DNA from 2 places in the Massilia sp. BKSP1R2A-1 genome. Region 1 is predicted to be linked to the other one. Evidence: predicted binding sites of a transcription regulator. Region 1 holds the regulator's gene; the other holds the start of a gene.

Region 1 (7,342 bases):
GCCAGGCGGCGGCCGCGCCGACGATCAGCGCCGTGGTGAGGTAGGCCGCGATCACCATGTGCAGCAGGCGGTAGGGAAAGGAGGGGTTGAAGACGATGGCCAGCCAGTCGGCGGGCACCATGCGCCCGCCCTCGATGGCATAGCCCTGCGGGGTCTGCATCCAGCTGTTGGCGGCCAGGATCCAGGTCGAGGAGATCAGGGTGCCGATGGCCACCGCGCAGGTGGCGGCGAAGTGCAGGGCCGGACCGACGCGGTTCCAGCCGAACAGCATCACGCCGAGGAAGCCCGCTTCCAGGAAGAAGGCGGTCAGCACCTCGTAGGACAGGATCGGACCCAGGATGCTGCCGGCGAACTCGGACAGGTAGCTCCAGTTGGTCCCGATCTGGTATGCCATCACGATGCCCGAGACCACCCCCATGCCGAAGCAGACCGCGAAGACCTTGAGCCAGTAGTGGTAGAGGTCGACGTAGACCTGCCGCTTCGTGCGCAGCCAGCACAGCTCCAGCACGGCCAGGTAGCTCGCCATGCCGATGGTGATCGCCGGAAACAGGATGTGGAAAGACATCGTGAACGCGAACTGCACGCGCGCCAGATCCAAAGCAGACAAACCGAACATGCAGGCTCCTAGGCTCTCACCCGATACGGTGTCCGGAATCTAGCATGCGGGACGGGTGCGCACGCTTGCCGTTTTTTGTTTCTTGTCCAATCGTGCGCGGCTTCCAGTTGGGCAGAAAACCATAGGGCACTGACCCAGATTAATGTCGACGCAGATCGCCGGTGCAGGGGCGAAGCGCTCGTCTATATTGGCTGACGATGACGAACCCGGCAGGTACCGCAGGCTTTCACCCGGTGTGCTCCCGCCCGTCATCCCTCCTCGTGCTCACTCCAGTTTCGCTTGTCTCGTCCTTCACCTTTCCTTGCAAAGGAGATTCACATGGCGCCCAACGATCGTCTCGACCGCGACGCGGTCATGAGCCTGGACACCCGGCAGCGCGCCGGCTCGTCCGGCAATGCCGCCCCCTGGGCCGAGGCCACGGCCGACGTCCAGACCGGCAGCGGCGGCCTGCAACCGGCCCTGAGCGGCAATGGCTTCACCTACCGGCACGACTGGGGCGCGCGGCGCGGCCAGTGGCTGCTGCGGCTGAACTGGGGCGAGGTCGATACCCGCTCCCAGGTTTTCGTGTCGATCGCGGAAGGCGCGGGCGGCGGGCCCGATTCCGGCAAGTTCATCGGCTCCGCCCGCTACACGCTCCACAACGTGGCCCCGCGCGCGGGCGGGGTCGACATCTGGGTCAATATCGAATGGCCCTCGGACATCTCGATCTACGCCGACTACCTGGTGGTGAACCCGGCGGTGACCGGCACCCGGACCGTGTCGGTGACGGTGCACCGCCACAGCAGCGTTCTACTATCCGAGGCCGAGGCTGACCGGATCCTGGGCGACATGGGCACCATCCTGCAGAACGACGACACCGGCCCGGACGTCGCCACGGCCGTCCAGTTCGTTCGCAACGGCGCGGTCCGCGTGCTGCCGGCAACCGTCCCGGCGACCATCGCGACCTCGGCCGACCTGACCGCGCTGTTGACGGCCGGCTCCGGGGTCAAGGTCGTGCAGGCGATCCGCTGGTGCGGCGGCCCCGGCGACAACATCATCGGCTGCGCCCCGGTCGGCAGCGCCAACGTCAACGTGGCCGCGGTGCGCTTCGACGCCGGCCAGGAAGGCCTGATCTGGGTCCACGAGTATGGTCACAACTGCGGCCTGGGCCACCGCACCGACGACCCGCGCGCCGTCATGTTCCCGTCGGTCGGGTCCGACCACAACGTGGTCAATGCCGCCGAGTCGGCGGCCTACCTGGCCGGCCCCCTGAACATCGCCGGCAAGGTGCTGCCGGCCAGCGGCTGCAACTGCGATATGCAGGGCCTGCAGGCGCCGGCGGACGTGCGCGACTTCGTCCGCCAGCCCTGGATCGAGGGCGTGCCCTGGGAGCTGGCCTCGCAATATGGCGAAGCGGATGCGCGCAAGCTGCTCGACTGGCTGGTGAACGAGCCGGAAAAGCACGAGCAGTACCTGGGCCAGATCGTGGCCACCCTCGGCTACATCGGCAGCGAGATCGCCACCGGCGCCCTGATCGACTTCGTGAGAAGCCCGCGCACCGGCCGCGCCGTCTTCAATGCGAAGAACATCGCCCTGATCCGGCTCGGCGACCTGGCCAACCGCTCGGCCAGTCAGGCGGCGGTCGACTTCCTGGCGCAGCTTGCCGGCGACATCGGCCTGGCCCGCAGCCTTGCCGCGCCGCAGGCGGCGTTCGAGCAGCTTGATGCCGCCAGGACCGGGGTAACGGCCCTGAGCGCCGAAACCCTGGCGGCCGAGCTGGCCGTATCGGCGACCTTCGGCCTGGCCCTCAGCGGCTCCGAGCCGGCCCGCAAGACCGTCGAGGCCCTGAAGCACGATCCGAACGCCTTTGCCTCGGTTAACCAGGCAGCCGGCGAGGCAGCGCAGATCGCCGACACGGTGGTGCGGAAAGGCCGTAGCGAGTATTACCGGATGAAGGCGGAACGACGTCACCATCTGTAATCCTGCACGCCGTCCGGGGCCGGCCCCGGACGGCTTCCTCCCAGAAAATGAAATGCCGGGAACTGGCGAGCCGTCTATAATGACCTCGTCAGCATTTCGTTTTCCGCCATGAACCAAGCCATCTCGCTGCCGGGCGAATCGCCGCTCAACATCCAGGCCCTCAAGACCAGCTGCAGCAATTGCAGCATGCACCAGCTGTGCCTGCCCATGGGACTCGAGGATGCCGACATCAACCGCCTCGACCAGATCATCGGCGGGCGCCGCCGGCTGGCCAAGGACGAACGCCTGTACAAGATGGGCGAGCCCTTCCGCAGCCTGTATGCGGTGCGCTTCGGCCACTTCAAGACCTACCAGGTGAATGCGGCCGGCGAAGAGCAGATCACGGGCTTCCAGATGGCGGGCGAGCTGCTCGGCATGGATGCGATCAGCGGCAGCCACCATTGCGATGCCGTAACGCTGGAAGACAGCGAGGTCTGCGAGATCCCCTTCTCGCGCCTGGAAGAGCTGTTCGGCCAGGTGCCGGCCCTGCTGCGCCACTTCCACCGCATCATGAGCCAGGAAATCACGCGCGAGCAGAACGTCATGCTCCTGCTCGGCAATATGCGGGCCGAGCAGCGCTTCGCCGTCTTCCTCGTGAACCTGTCGGCCCGCTACGCGGCGCGCGGCTATTCGCCGAACCGCTTCCAGCTGCGCATGTCGCGCGAGGATATCGGCAACTACCTGGGCCTGACCATCGAAAGCATCAGCCGCCTGCTGTCGCGCTTCAAGAAGCAGGGCTGGCTGGAGGTCGACAAGCGCGAAGTCGCCCTGCTCGACCCGGCCAAGCTCAAGGCGATCGCCGCCGGCACCGATGTGTGCAGCCCGATGGGCTGAGCCCGGGATATTCCATGCAGCCCACGCCGCGCTTCGAACTGCACCTGCGCAGCTACGGCCAGACGCGTGACGCCGACCGCCACGCCTTTGCCCAGGTGGTGCTGCCGCTCGGCGGCCAGGTGGCGCTCGAGATCGAGGGCCGCGAGAAACGGCTCGATCCCCTGCATGCGGCCCTGGTCGCGCCCGGCGCCTGGCATTCCCAGTACAGCCGGGTCGCCAACCGTTCCCTCATCCTCGACGTAGCGGCCGAGGCCTTCGCGCACGGCCCCTGGGCCGGACTGCTGGCGCGGCCCTTTACCGGGATCGGCCCGGCGGCGCGCAAGCTGGTCGAGTTCATGGGCATCCTGGCGGACAGCCAGCCGCTCGCGCCGCAGATGGTGCAGGGCTGGGCGCCGCTGCTGCTCGATACCCTGGGCATGGGCGCGCCCCGGCCCGCCTCGCGCCTGGCCGCCCTGCTCGCGCGCATCGAGCTCGATCCCGGCCTGCCCTGGACCACCGAGACCATGGCGCGCGCGGCCAACCTGAGCGTGAGCCGCCTGCACGCGCTGTTCCGCGAGGAGCTGGACGCCAGCCCGCACGGCTGGCTGCTGGACTGCCGCCTCAAGCGCGCCTGCACGCTGCTCGGCAGTACCGACCGTCCGGTCGCCGAGATCGCGCTGGCGGCCGGCTTCTCCGAGCAGAGCGCATTGACGCGGGCGATGCGGCGCATGCTCGACACCACACCGGCCGCCTACCGCACGCAACATCGCGAGAAGCGGTCAAAGGCGCAGTAGCCCCGGCCAAGATGCTGCCCGCCGTGCAGCCCAGAATCTCCGCTTTCAGGAGAATTCATGCACGCGCGATCGCCTACCCCGCTTCACGACACCCGGCTCGGCATCGGCGCCGGCATCCTCGCCGGCTCCTTCTGGGGCCTGGTCTTCCTCGCCCCCATCCTCGTGCCGGGCTTCACGCCCTTGCAGCTCTCGGCAGGACGCTATCTCGCCTACGGGCTGGTGGCGGCGCTGCTCGTCGCCCCCATGTGGCGCCGCCTGCTGCCCCGCCTGGGCTGGCGCGAATGGCGCCAGCTGGCCTGGCTCAGCCTGTGCGGGAACATCGTCTACTACCTGTTCGTGGCCCAGGCCGTGCAGTCGGGCGGCGGCGTGATGACGGCGATCGTGATCGGCCTGCTGCCCTTGAGCGTCACCCTGGTCGGCAGCCGCGACCACGGCGCCCTGCCCCTGCGGCGCCTGGCCCCGGCCCTGCTGCTGGGCGCGGCCGGCCTGGGCTGCATCGCCTGGCAGTCGCTGGCCTCCGCGCAGGGCGGCGGCGCGCCCCTGGGCCTGGCCTGCGCGGTCGGCGCCCTGGTATCCTGGACCATCTACGCGGTGGCCAACAGCCGCTGCCTGGCGCGCCTGGGCGGCATCACGGCCCACGAGTGGAGCCTGCTCACCGGCGTCATGACAGGGGCGCAAGCGGTCGTCCTCGCGGTGCCGGCCTTCATGCTCGGCGGCGACGGGCATGCGGGCGCCGAGTGGCTGCGCTTCGGCGGCGTGGCGCTGGCGGTGGCGATCCTGTGCTCGGTGGTGGGCAATGGCCTGTGGAACTACGCCAGCCGCAGCCTGCCGCTGGCCCTGACGGGGCAGCTGATCGTGTTCGAGACCGTCTTCGCCTCGCTGTACGGGTTCATGTGGGAGGCGCGCTGGCCGACCGGGCTCGAGGTGGCGGCGCTGGTGCTGATGGTGGGCGGCGTGGTGTCCTGCGCCTCGGCGCACAGGAAGTGAAGCCTTACAGGTCGATGACCAGCTCGGGGCGGAAGGCTTCCTGCTCCCCCTTGCTCAGGTAGCCGAGCGGATTGGCCACCACGCGGCAGGACCAGCGACCGTCCCCGTTCTCGCCGCTGGCGAGGTAATCGTTGGCGCAGTGCAGGTGGCCGTGCATCCACACATCGGCCAGCGGCAGCAGCGCGTCGAGCGCGTTGCAGAAGCCCGCGGTGCCGGGCGTGAGGCCGTAGCGCGGATCGGCGCTGCGCAGGCTGGGCGCGAAGTGCGTCACCGCGACCGTGGCGCCCTCGAACGGCGTCTCCAGGGCGCCGCGCAGCCATTCCTGGCAATCGAGCGACATCGCGCGGATGCCTTCGGCCAGCACCGGCACGCCATCCTTCAGGGTCGTGTTCTTGGCGAGGTAGTAGTTCGCCGCCCGGAACGCCTTTTCGCGGCGCTGCAGCTGTTTCGTCAGCACCGTCTCCTGCACGGCCAGCGCATCGAAGTCGCTCCACAGGGTGGTGCCGATGAAGCGCACGTGGCCGATGACGAGGGTCTCGCGGTCCAGCCATTCGATGCCGAGATCTGCGCAGGTGGCGCGCAGGCGCGCGTAGGCCTCGTCGAATTCGAGGCCGTCGAATTCGTGGTTGCCGGGGATGTAGAGCACCCGGGCGTTCGTGGCGCCCGCGCGCAGCGGCGAAAAGCGTGCGAGGCCGAAGTCCTCGCTGGTGAGGCGCGAGCCGGACTGGTAGGAGCCGATGTCGCCCGCCAGCACGACGACGTCGGTGGCGGGGTCGATCAGGGGGACGAACGCCGGGTAGCGTTCGAGGTGCAGGTCGGAGAAAAGCTGGATGCGCATGGTCGGCGCAGTATAGCGGGTTTCAGGCCCACCCTGCGCCGCGCGGCCCTCAGAAGGTGATGCGCACGAAAGGGGCGCTGCTCTTCGCTTTGCCGTGGTAGACAGCCTCGATATTGTTGCCGTCGGGGTCGAGCACGAAGGCGCCGTAGTAGCCCGGATGGTAGGGGCGCTCGCCGGGCCGGCCGTTGTCCCTGCCGCCGGCCTTGAGGGCCGCATAGTAGAAGGCGTTCACCATCTTCCCGTCGCGCGCCTGGAAGGCCAGGTGGTGGCGGCCGGTGAGCACGCCCTGCGCGGCGCGGCTCTTGCGGCTCGAGACGAACAGCTCGTCGGCCCAGAAATAGTCGGGGCCGTCTCCGCCGAGCGGGATGCCGAGCACCTCGAACACGGCGGTGTAGAAGGTGCGCGAGGCCTTCAGGTCGCGCACCACCAGCTGGATATGGTCGATCAGGCGGCCGCGGTAGATTTCCTGTGTTTCCATGCTGTGCTCCTTACGAAGGTCATCAAGAAAATGGCTCAGTTGGATGATCCGGCGCCTTCCCCGAGGATGGCCCCACGGTACAGGGCATCGGTGATCCGCTCCTGGAAGCGGCTCTCGGACGAGAAGCGCCCGGGCTGGGTGTCCGGATCGGCGCCGACGCCGCTGGCGGCATAGATCATACCGTTCTTCGTGGCCGGATCGAACACGAAGAGCGCATTCACTCCCCAGGCCCAGCCGAGATGGCCGACGCCGGTGAATCCGCCGCCGTCGACCAGGCGGTCGCCGCGTGCACGCCCGTCGTCCACGGTGCTCGCATCCAGGAAGTGCTGGTTGCCCAGGCCCCAGGCCTGGTACAGGCCGGGATAGGCGCCGCCGTCGCCGCTCCGGCTGCCGTTCACGCCTTCCCGGATCGTCCACTCGCGGGCCAGCATGGCGGCGACCGTGTCCGCGCGCAGGATCTGCCGCCCGCCGTGGCGGCCGCCGTTCATCAGCATCAGCATGATGCTCCCCAGCTCGGCGGTGGAGATGCGCAGGCTTCCCTGGGGGCCGAACAGGGTGCCATTGGTCCCGGCCACATAGCGATCCAGGCCGGGCGGTGCGACCGGGGCCTGGATGTGGAAGTCGTCCGACTGCGCGATCCAGGGGCCGCGCGGATCCCAGCGCTCGGCGCCATCCTTTTCGCGCCTGCGGTAGAGGGTCGCCACGTCGTCGATGCGCGCGGGTGCGAAGTCGGCCAGGTAGAAGCCGGCCTTCAGGCCCATGGGATCGAAGACGAGGCGGCGCATCAGGCGGTCGAAACGCTCGCCGGATGCCGCCTC
Region 2 (7,342 bases), on a different contig from region 1:
TATGGCGCCACCCTGCTCGGCATGATCCGCCACCACGGAGTGTGCAGCGCCGACTTCCTGCACATGACCCACGACCTGGGCGAGCTCGACAAGCTGGTGCGCCATGAAAAAGGCCTGGCCACCCTGCTGCGCCGTCTGCCGGGCCGCAAGATCCTGCTGACCAATGCACCGACCCGTTATTCGACGGACGTGATGCGCCACCTGGGCCTGTCCCGCCACTTCACCCACCACGTGGCGATCGAGCACATGCACGTGCACGGCCAGCTGCGTCCCAAGCCGTCCAGCCTGATGCTGCGCCGCCTGCTGCGCAAGCACGGCGTGGCGGCGCGCCGCTGCATCCTGGTCGAGGACACCCTGGCCAACCTGAAAAGCGCCAGCCGTCTCGGCCTGCGCACCGTGTGGGTGACCCAATACCTCAAGATGAGCGATCCGATTGGCCGTGCCGCCTTGCCGCGGACCCTGAAACGCCCCCGCTACGTCGATGTCAAAGTAAAATCCGTGCGGCAGTTGCCTGCGCGTCTGCACCGTCTGCGCTAAACCAACAACAAACACTAGGGATCACATGGCAAGCACCAAGCCAGGCCAGCGCAAGCTGCAAATCCTCCAGGCCCTGGCCTCGATGCTCGAGCAGCCGAAGGGCGAGAAGATCACCACGGCCGCCCTCGCCGCGCGCCTCTCGGTATCCGAGGCCGCCCTGTACCGCCACTTCGCCAGCAAGGCCCAGATGTACGAGGGCCTGATCGAGTTCATCGAATCCAGCGTGTTCGGCCTGATCAACCAGATCGCCGAGCGCGAGGAGCGCGGCATCGACCAGGCCCACGCCATCCTGCAAATGCTGCTCGGCTTCGCCGCCAACAATCCCGGCATGACCCGGGTCCTGATCGGCGACGCCCTGGTGGGCGAGGACGAGCGCCTGCAATCGCGCATGAACGGCTTCTACGACCGCATCGAGATGGCCTGCCGCCAGGCGCTGCGGGTGGCGGTCAGCCAGGGCCACGGCGTCGAGGACGACGTGGCGGCGCGCGCCAGCCTGCTGGTGAGCTATGTGACGGGACGCTGGCACCGCTTCGCCAAGAGCGGCTTCAAGCACAATCCGGCCGAAGGCACGGCCCTGCAGCTCTCGCTGCTGCTGGCGGCATAAAGGACCGTCTTCGCATCATGGACACCCGGGAAGTCTTCGCACTGCTCGACGACGCCGGCGCCGAAGGCGAAGCGCGCTCGCGCCTGTACAGCCGTCACGCGGGCACGCTGTCCTGCCTGGACACCGCCGGCTGGCCGCAGCTGCTGCAGGACATGGGGGCGGCGCTGGCGCGCGGCCTGTACGCGGTGCCGCTCCTGACCTACGAACTGGGCGCGCACCTGGCGAACCTGCCGGCCCACCCGATCGACGGTCCGCTGGCCCGGGTCCTGCTGTTCGAACAGTGCGAGCACATGGAAGCGAGCCAGGTCGAGGCCTGGATCGCCACCCGCGCCGCGAGCCTGGAACCGGCCGGCGTGGCCGGCATCGACGCCAACGTCGACGAAGCGGCGTTCACCGAGGCGATCGGCCGCATCCGCGACTACATCGCCGCCGGCGACACCTACCAGGTCAACTACACCTACCGCCTGCGCTTCGAGGCCTACGGCCCCCTGGTGTCCCTGTATGCGCGCCTGCGGGCGCGCCAGCGCGTGCCCTACGGGGCCCTGGTGGCCCTGCCGGACGGGGAAGCCCTGCTGTCCTTCTCGCCCGAGCTCTTCGTGCGTCATGCAGCCGGCACGCTGGTGGCGCGCCCGATGAAGGGTACGGCGCCGGCCAGCGGCGACGATGCGGTCGACGCCGGGCGCGGCCAGGCGCTGGCCCGGGATCCGAAGAACCGCGCCGAGAACCTGATGATCGTCGACCTGCTGCGCAACGACCTGGGACGCATTGCCGTCACCGGCAGCGTGCAGGTGCCGGCCCTGTTCGAGGTGAAGCGCTACGGCGCCGTGCTGCAGATGACGTCGACCGTCGAGGCGCGCCTGCGTCCCGATGCAACGCTCGAGGAGCTGTTCGCCGCCCTCTATCCCTGCGGCTCGATCACGGGCGCGCCGAAGCGCCGTACCATGGAGATCATCCACGAGCTGGAGCCGGCGCCGCGCGGCATCTATACGGGCGCGATCGGCTGGTTCGACCCGCCGTCGGACGGCGCAGCCTTTGGCGCGCAGTTTGGTGATTTCTGCCTGTCGGTGCCGATCCGCACCCTGGCCCTGGGCGCGCCCCAGGGCGGCACGCGGCGCGGCGAGCTGGGCGTGGGCGCCGGCATCGTCTACGACAGCGATGCGGCGGCCGAATACGCCGAATGCCAGTTGAAGGCCCGCTTCCTGACCAGCCTGCCCAACGAATGCGAGATCTTCGAGACCCTGCGCGCCAGCCTCGAACACGGCTGCCGCCACCTCGAGCAGCACCTGGATCGCCTCGCGGCCTCCTGCCGCACCTTCGGCTATCCCTTCGAACCGGGCGAGGCGCGCGCGCTGCTGCTCGAAACCTGCCTGGCCTTGAGCGCGGGCCAGCTGCACCGCCTGCGCCTGGCGGTCCAGCCGGATGGCCGGATGCAGGCGCAGTCCGCGCCGCTGCAGCCCCTGAACGAGCCGGTGGCGCTGCTGCTGGCGAACGAGACCACCCGCTCGGGCGACCTCTTCCTGCGCCACAAGACGGGCGTGCGCAGCCGCTACGACGCGGCCTGGCGCGCGGCCGAGGCGCGCGGCGCCTTCGACGCCCTGTTCTTCAACGAACGGGGGGAACTCACGGAAGGGGGACGCAGCAATGTGTTCGTGCGCTTCGGCGGCCGCTGGTACACGCCGCCCTTGTCCTGCGGCCTGCTGCCGGGGGTGATGCGCGCGGTGCTGCTCGAAGCGCCCGCCTGGCAGGCGAGCGAGCGCGTGATCACGCGCGAGATGCTGGAAGAGGCGGACGACATCGTCGTCTGCAATGCCCTGCGCGGGCCGCTGCGCGCCGTCATCGTCGACGACGGACCCGCAGCGTAAATCGAAACCGCCTCAGAAGCGGTAGCCCACGCCGACGCCGACCAGCAGCGGATCGACCCGCACTTCCGACGCCCTCGCCCCACCCAGCAGCACGTCGCTGCGCAGCTTCACCTTCTTCACGTCGACGTTGAGCGACCAGCGCGCATCCAGCTTGATGTCGACGCCGGCCTGCAGCGCCAGGCCCCAGCTTTCCTTCTCCAGGTCGGCCGCGCCATCGAGCAGCTTCACGCGCGAGATGCGGGTGTAGTTGACGCCCGCCCCGACATAGGGACGCACGCTGGCCTGCGGCGCGAAGTGGTACTGCGCCGTCAAGGTCGGCGGCAGGTGGCGGAAGCTGCCGATGCGCTGGCCGTCGAGGGTGACGTCGTGCTTCTGTGGATACGTCAGGATCAGTTCGGCCGCCAGCTGCGGCGTGAAGAAGTAGGAGACGTCCAGTTCCGGGATCGTCTTCGTGCCGACGTGGATGCGGTCGGCTGCGCCGGCGCCCGCCAGGGGAGAGGATTCATTGGCGGTGTCGATATGCACCGCGCGGGCGCGTACGAGCCAGTTCGTGTCCTGCGCCAGGGCCTGGCTACCGGCGACGGCGAGGACCGCCGCCAGCACATGCTTCAACATTGCTTTCATCTTTTTCTTGCCTTTCGTCTTTGTCGTCAGTGACGAAGGCAAGCTTATTGATGCAGCGCAAAAAAATCGTTGATGTGGATCAAATACCCACAATCACATCAAGGTTATTCAGAGCGCCGCTTCGATCTTGCCGACCAGGGCCGGATCTTCCGGCGTGACCTTGCTCGGGAAGTAGTCCAGCACCTTGCCGTCGCGGCCGATCAGGTACTTGGTGAAGTTCCATTTCGGCGCCTGGCCGGTGGCTTTGGTGAGGCTGGCGTGCAGGGGATTGGCTTCAGGGCCGGTGACCGCGCTCTTGGCGAACATCGGGAACTTCACGCCATAGGTGTTGAAGCAGAGATCGGCGATCTCCTTCGCGTTGCCCGGCTCCTGCTTGCCGAAGTCGTTCGAGGGAAAGCCCAGGATGACCAGGCCGCGGCCGCCGTACTTCGCGTACAGCTTCTCCAGCCCTTCGTACTGCTTGGTGAAGCCGCAGTAGCTGGCCGTGTTCACCACCAGCACCACCTTGCCCGCGTACTGGCACAGGTCCTGCGGGGCGTCGTCCTGCAGGCGCTTGAAGTTCTGCTTCAGGATGGCCGGGCAAGCGGCCGGCATGGCCGGACGGGCAGCGACGGGAGCTGCGCTCGCCTGGGCGGCGGCAGGCTGGTGGACGCTCGCGGCGGCGATGGCGGCGAGCAGAAAAGCGGAGGTCTTGAACATGGCGGCAGCATTCCAGGGTGGCGATGCCACGATTGTAACGCAGCCGCCTGCGCAGGAAGCGATCGGCCCCTGCGAGCCGCGGTTCAACCCTGGAGGCTGCGGTGCTCGATCTTGATGCAGTGGTTCTGCACGACGTCCAGCCCGGCGGCGCGCGCGAGATCGGCCGCGGCCTGGTTCTCGATGTCGAGCTGCATCCACAGGCAGCCGGCGCGCACGGCGATCGCTTCGCGCGCGATCGGCGGGATGTCCTCGGACTTGCGGAAGCAGTCGACGATGTCGATCGGCTGGCCGCCGGTCGCCAGGGCGTCGGCCGCCTCCTGCAGCGTGGCGTAGACGGTCTCGCCGAGGATGGTGTCGCCGGCATAACTCGGGTTTACCGGCACGATGCGGTAGCCGGCCCCCTGCAGGTAGGCGGCAACCTCGTTGCTGGCGCGGTCGGGCTTGTTCGACAGGCCGACGATGGCGATGGTCTTGCTGTCGCTGAGAATGTGGGAAATGCTGCGCATGATCGATAAGTTGTGGTTGTGGCCATCAGCTTATCAGATATACATCGCGCACTGGCGCTCCTGAACGAATCGTGGAAAGATGCAGACTCGTCCCTGTTAGAACACGTCCATGCGCCTCCTGCTGCCATTCTGCCTTGCCTTCGTGCTGTCCTCCGCCCACGGCGCCGAGCCCCTGGCCGCGGTCGAACGCGCCATCGTTCCCGTCGCAGCGTGGGGCGGCACGCCGGCCGACGCCACCAAGGCGCGGCGCCACACGATCACCCAGATCACCCTGCACCACCAGGGCGAGCCCTTCAAGCCGGGCACCGACCCGCAGGCCTACCTGCGCCGCCTGCAAACCTGGTCGCGCACCAGCAAAGGCTGGCTCGACATCCCCTACCACTACGTGATCGACCTGGACGGCCGCATGTACGAAGCCCGCCAGATCGATTACGCGGGCGACACGAATACCGAGTACGACCCCAGCGGCCACGCCCTGATCGAGGTGGTCGGCAATTTCGAGGAAGTCGAGCCGAACCAGGCCCAGCTCGATGCGGTGGTCGAGCTGATGGCGCTGCTGGCCGCGAAGTACAAGGTCTCGCTGGACGATATCAGGAGCCACCGCGACCACTCCGATAAAACCGTGTGCCCGGGCGCCAACCTGTACCGCTACGTGAAGCAGGACTACTTCCGCCACAAGGTGGCGCTGCGCCTGGCCGGCGAACAGGCGAGAAGCCGCTGAGTCACGTCACAGCCTGCGGGCAGGGGTGTTGCGCCCGCCCTGCTTCAGCACGAAGCCATCGCCCTCGAAGCTGATCTCCGCATCGGCCTGGTCGGAGAAGAACACGGTCTCGCTCATCGGGAAGATCTCGAGCTTGCCCTGGCCGGTGGCCTGGGCAAAGTAACGGTCGCCGTCACGCGTCAGCTCCATCACGAAGCCCGGACGCAGCTCGTAGCGGCCTGCCCTGGCGTCGAACGCGGCACTGGCGATTTTCACCGCCTTGCGCGCGGCAGGCGCATCGCCGCTGCGCGGATTCACCAGCGCATTGCCGTCCTGGTGCACCGTCACGGAGCTCACCTTGCCGCCCGCATCGCGCTGGAAGGAGAACCAGTCCAGCCCACCCGGGAGGAAAAACTCGTCCTTCGAGGCCGGCTTCACCGGCACTGGCGGACGGCCGGTACGCTGCATGACGAGACCGTCGCCGCTGCGGCGGAACACCCGCTGCACGCCCTGCTCGACCTCGTAGGTGCCGGTCACGGCGTCGAGCGCGCTGCCGTCCAACGCCACTTCCCTGAACTCCCGGTAAGGCTTGCCGATGGCGATGGCAGCGGCCTTGCGCGCCACCAGGCCCGGATTGGCCGGTCCGCTGTCGCTGTTGGTCAGTACCGCCACATACACCTTCTGGTCGGGCAAGCGCATCGCGTGGGTGGTGAAGCCGTTGATGCCGCCGCCATGGCCGCTCATGGCTTCGCCCTGCACCTTGCCGACCTCCCAGCCGTAGCCATAGTTGGTCGGCTTGCCGTCCGTGAGGCGGTAGGAGGTGAAGGCGCGCTGCCAGCTGGCGGGTTTCAACAGGCGGCCGGCGGAAACCGCGGCGTCCCAGCGCGCCAGGTCGTCCACGGTGGACACCAGGGAACCGGCCGCATAGGGCTGGCTCATGCTGAGCGGCCTGGCGACGCCGAAGCCGGTCGCGCCGCGGGTATGGCCGGCGGCGACCGGCGCGCGGCTCTTGCCGAAGCCTTCGTAATAGGTGTCGTTCATGCCAAGGGGCGTGAAGATGCGCTGCTCCAGAAAAGCCGCATAGCTCTGGCCGGAGATCTTCTCGATGATGGCGCCGAGCAGGAAGTAGCCCGAATTGTTGTAGCGGTACTGGCTGCCCGGTTCGAATTCGAGCGGATCGTTCTTGAAGGAGTCGATCATCCGGGCCACGGTCATCTCCTGCGTCATCGTCGCGGAATACGCCGGCTTGCCGGTGTAGCTGACGATGCCGGAGGTATGGGTCAGCAGGTGCTCGATGGTGATCTTCTTGCCCCGCGCCGGGTAGTCCGGCAAGTGCTTCGTGATGTCGTCGTCGAGCGCCAGCTTGCCTTCGTCCGCCAGCATCAGGATGGCGGTCGAGGTGAACTGCTTGGTGATCGAGCCGAGGCGCAGCGCCATCTCCGGCGTCATCTTCACGCCCTTGCCCGTATCGGCCATACCGTAGGCACGGCGCAATACGGTCTTGCCGTCCTTGACCACGATGACGGTGGCGCCCGGCGCGTCGGCCTTGAAATACGGGGCGATCGCGGCATCGATGCGGCTGGCCAGGTCCTGCTCCGCCCGCGTGGCGGTGGCGGCATCCTGGGCGAAGACTGCCTGCGGGTGGCAAAGCAGCAGCACGGCGGCGCAAACGGCGGTACGGAGCAGCATGTCGGATCCCTTTCCTTGATTGTAAAGACGGAAAAAGGATAGGCCCGGCTTGCCTGGACGGCAAACGCCGGGCGACGGAAGGCGCTTTATGCGGCCTGGAACGTCAAATCCGGCGACCGGT

The links. The regulator FNR, encoded in region 1, switches genes on or off when oxygen is low (the NO sensors DNR and NnrR bind a similar motif). The targets are predictions, from matches to a motif close to TTGATNNNNATCAA.
Region 2: the regulator FNR is predicted to act here: its motif matches at 3,697-3,710, upstream of ACQ7JA_RS12300 (OmpW/AlkL family protein).

Annotation. Positions count from the first base shown of each region.
Region 1 covers NZ_JBOBRE010000010.1:102,516-109,857, forward strand. Annotated here, with positions in the region: gene ACQ7JA_RS16405 (cytochrome ubiquinol oxidase subunit I) at 1-616, opposite strand, end outside; gene ACQ7JA_RS16410 (hypothetical protein) at 935-2,575, shown strand; gene fnr (fumarate/nitrate reduction transcriptional regulator Fnr) at 2,684-3,448, shown strand; gene ACQ7JA_RS16420 (AraC family transcriptional regulator) at 3,463-4,221, shown strand; gene ACQ7JA_RS16425 (DMT family transporter) at 4,279-5,208, shown strand; gene ACQ7JA_RS16430 (metallophosphoesterase) at 5,213-6,046, opposite strand; gene ACQ7JA_RS16435 (VOC family protein) at 6,096-6,524, opposite strand; gene ACQ7JA_RS16440 (serine hydrolase domain-containing protein) at 6,560-7,342, opposite strand, start outside.
Region 2 covers NZ_JBOBRE010000007.1:37,235-44,576, reverse strand. Annotated here, with positions in the region: gene ACQ7JA_RS12315 (HAD-IA family hydrolase) at 1-537, shown strand, start outside; gene slmA (nucleoid occlusion factor SlmA) at 563-1,141, shown strand; gene pabB (aminodeoxychorismate synthase component I) at 1,159-3,003, shown strand; gene ACQ7JA_RS12300 (OmpW/AlkL family protein) at 3,016-3,627, opposite strand; gene ACQ7JA_RS12295 (glutathione peroxidase) at 3,736-4,326, opposite strand; gene ACQ7JA_RS12290 (CoA-binding protein) at 4,410-4,832, opposite strand; gene ACQ7JA_RS12285 (peptidoglycan recognition protein family protein) at 4,942-5,553, shown strand; gene ACQ7JA_RS12280 (serine hydrolase) at 5,560-7,221, opposite strand; gene ACQ7JA_RS12275 (serine hydrolase domain-containing protein) at 7,325-7,342, opposite strand, start outside.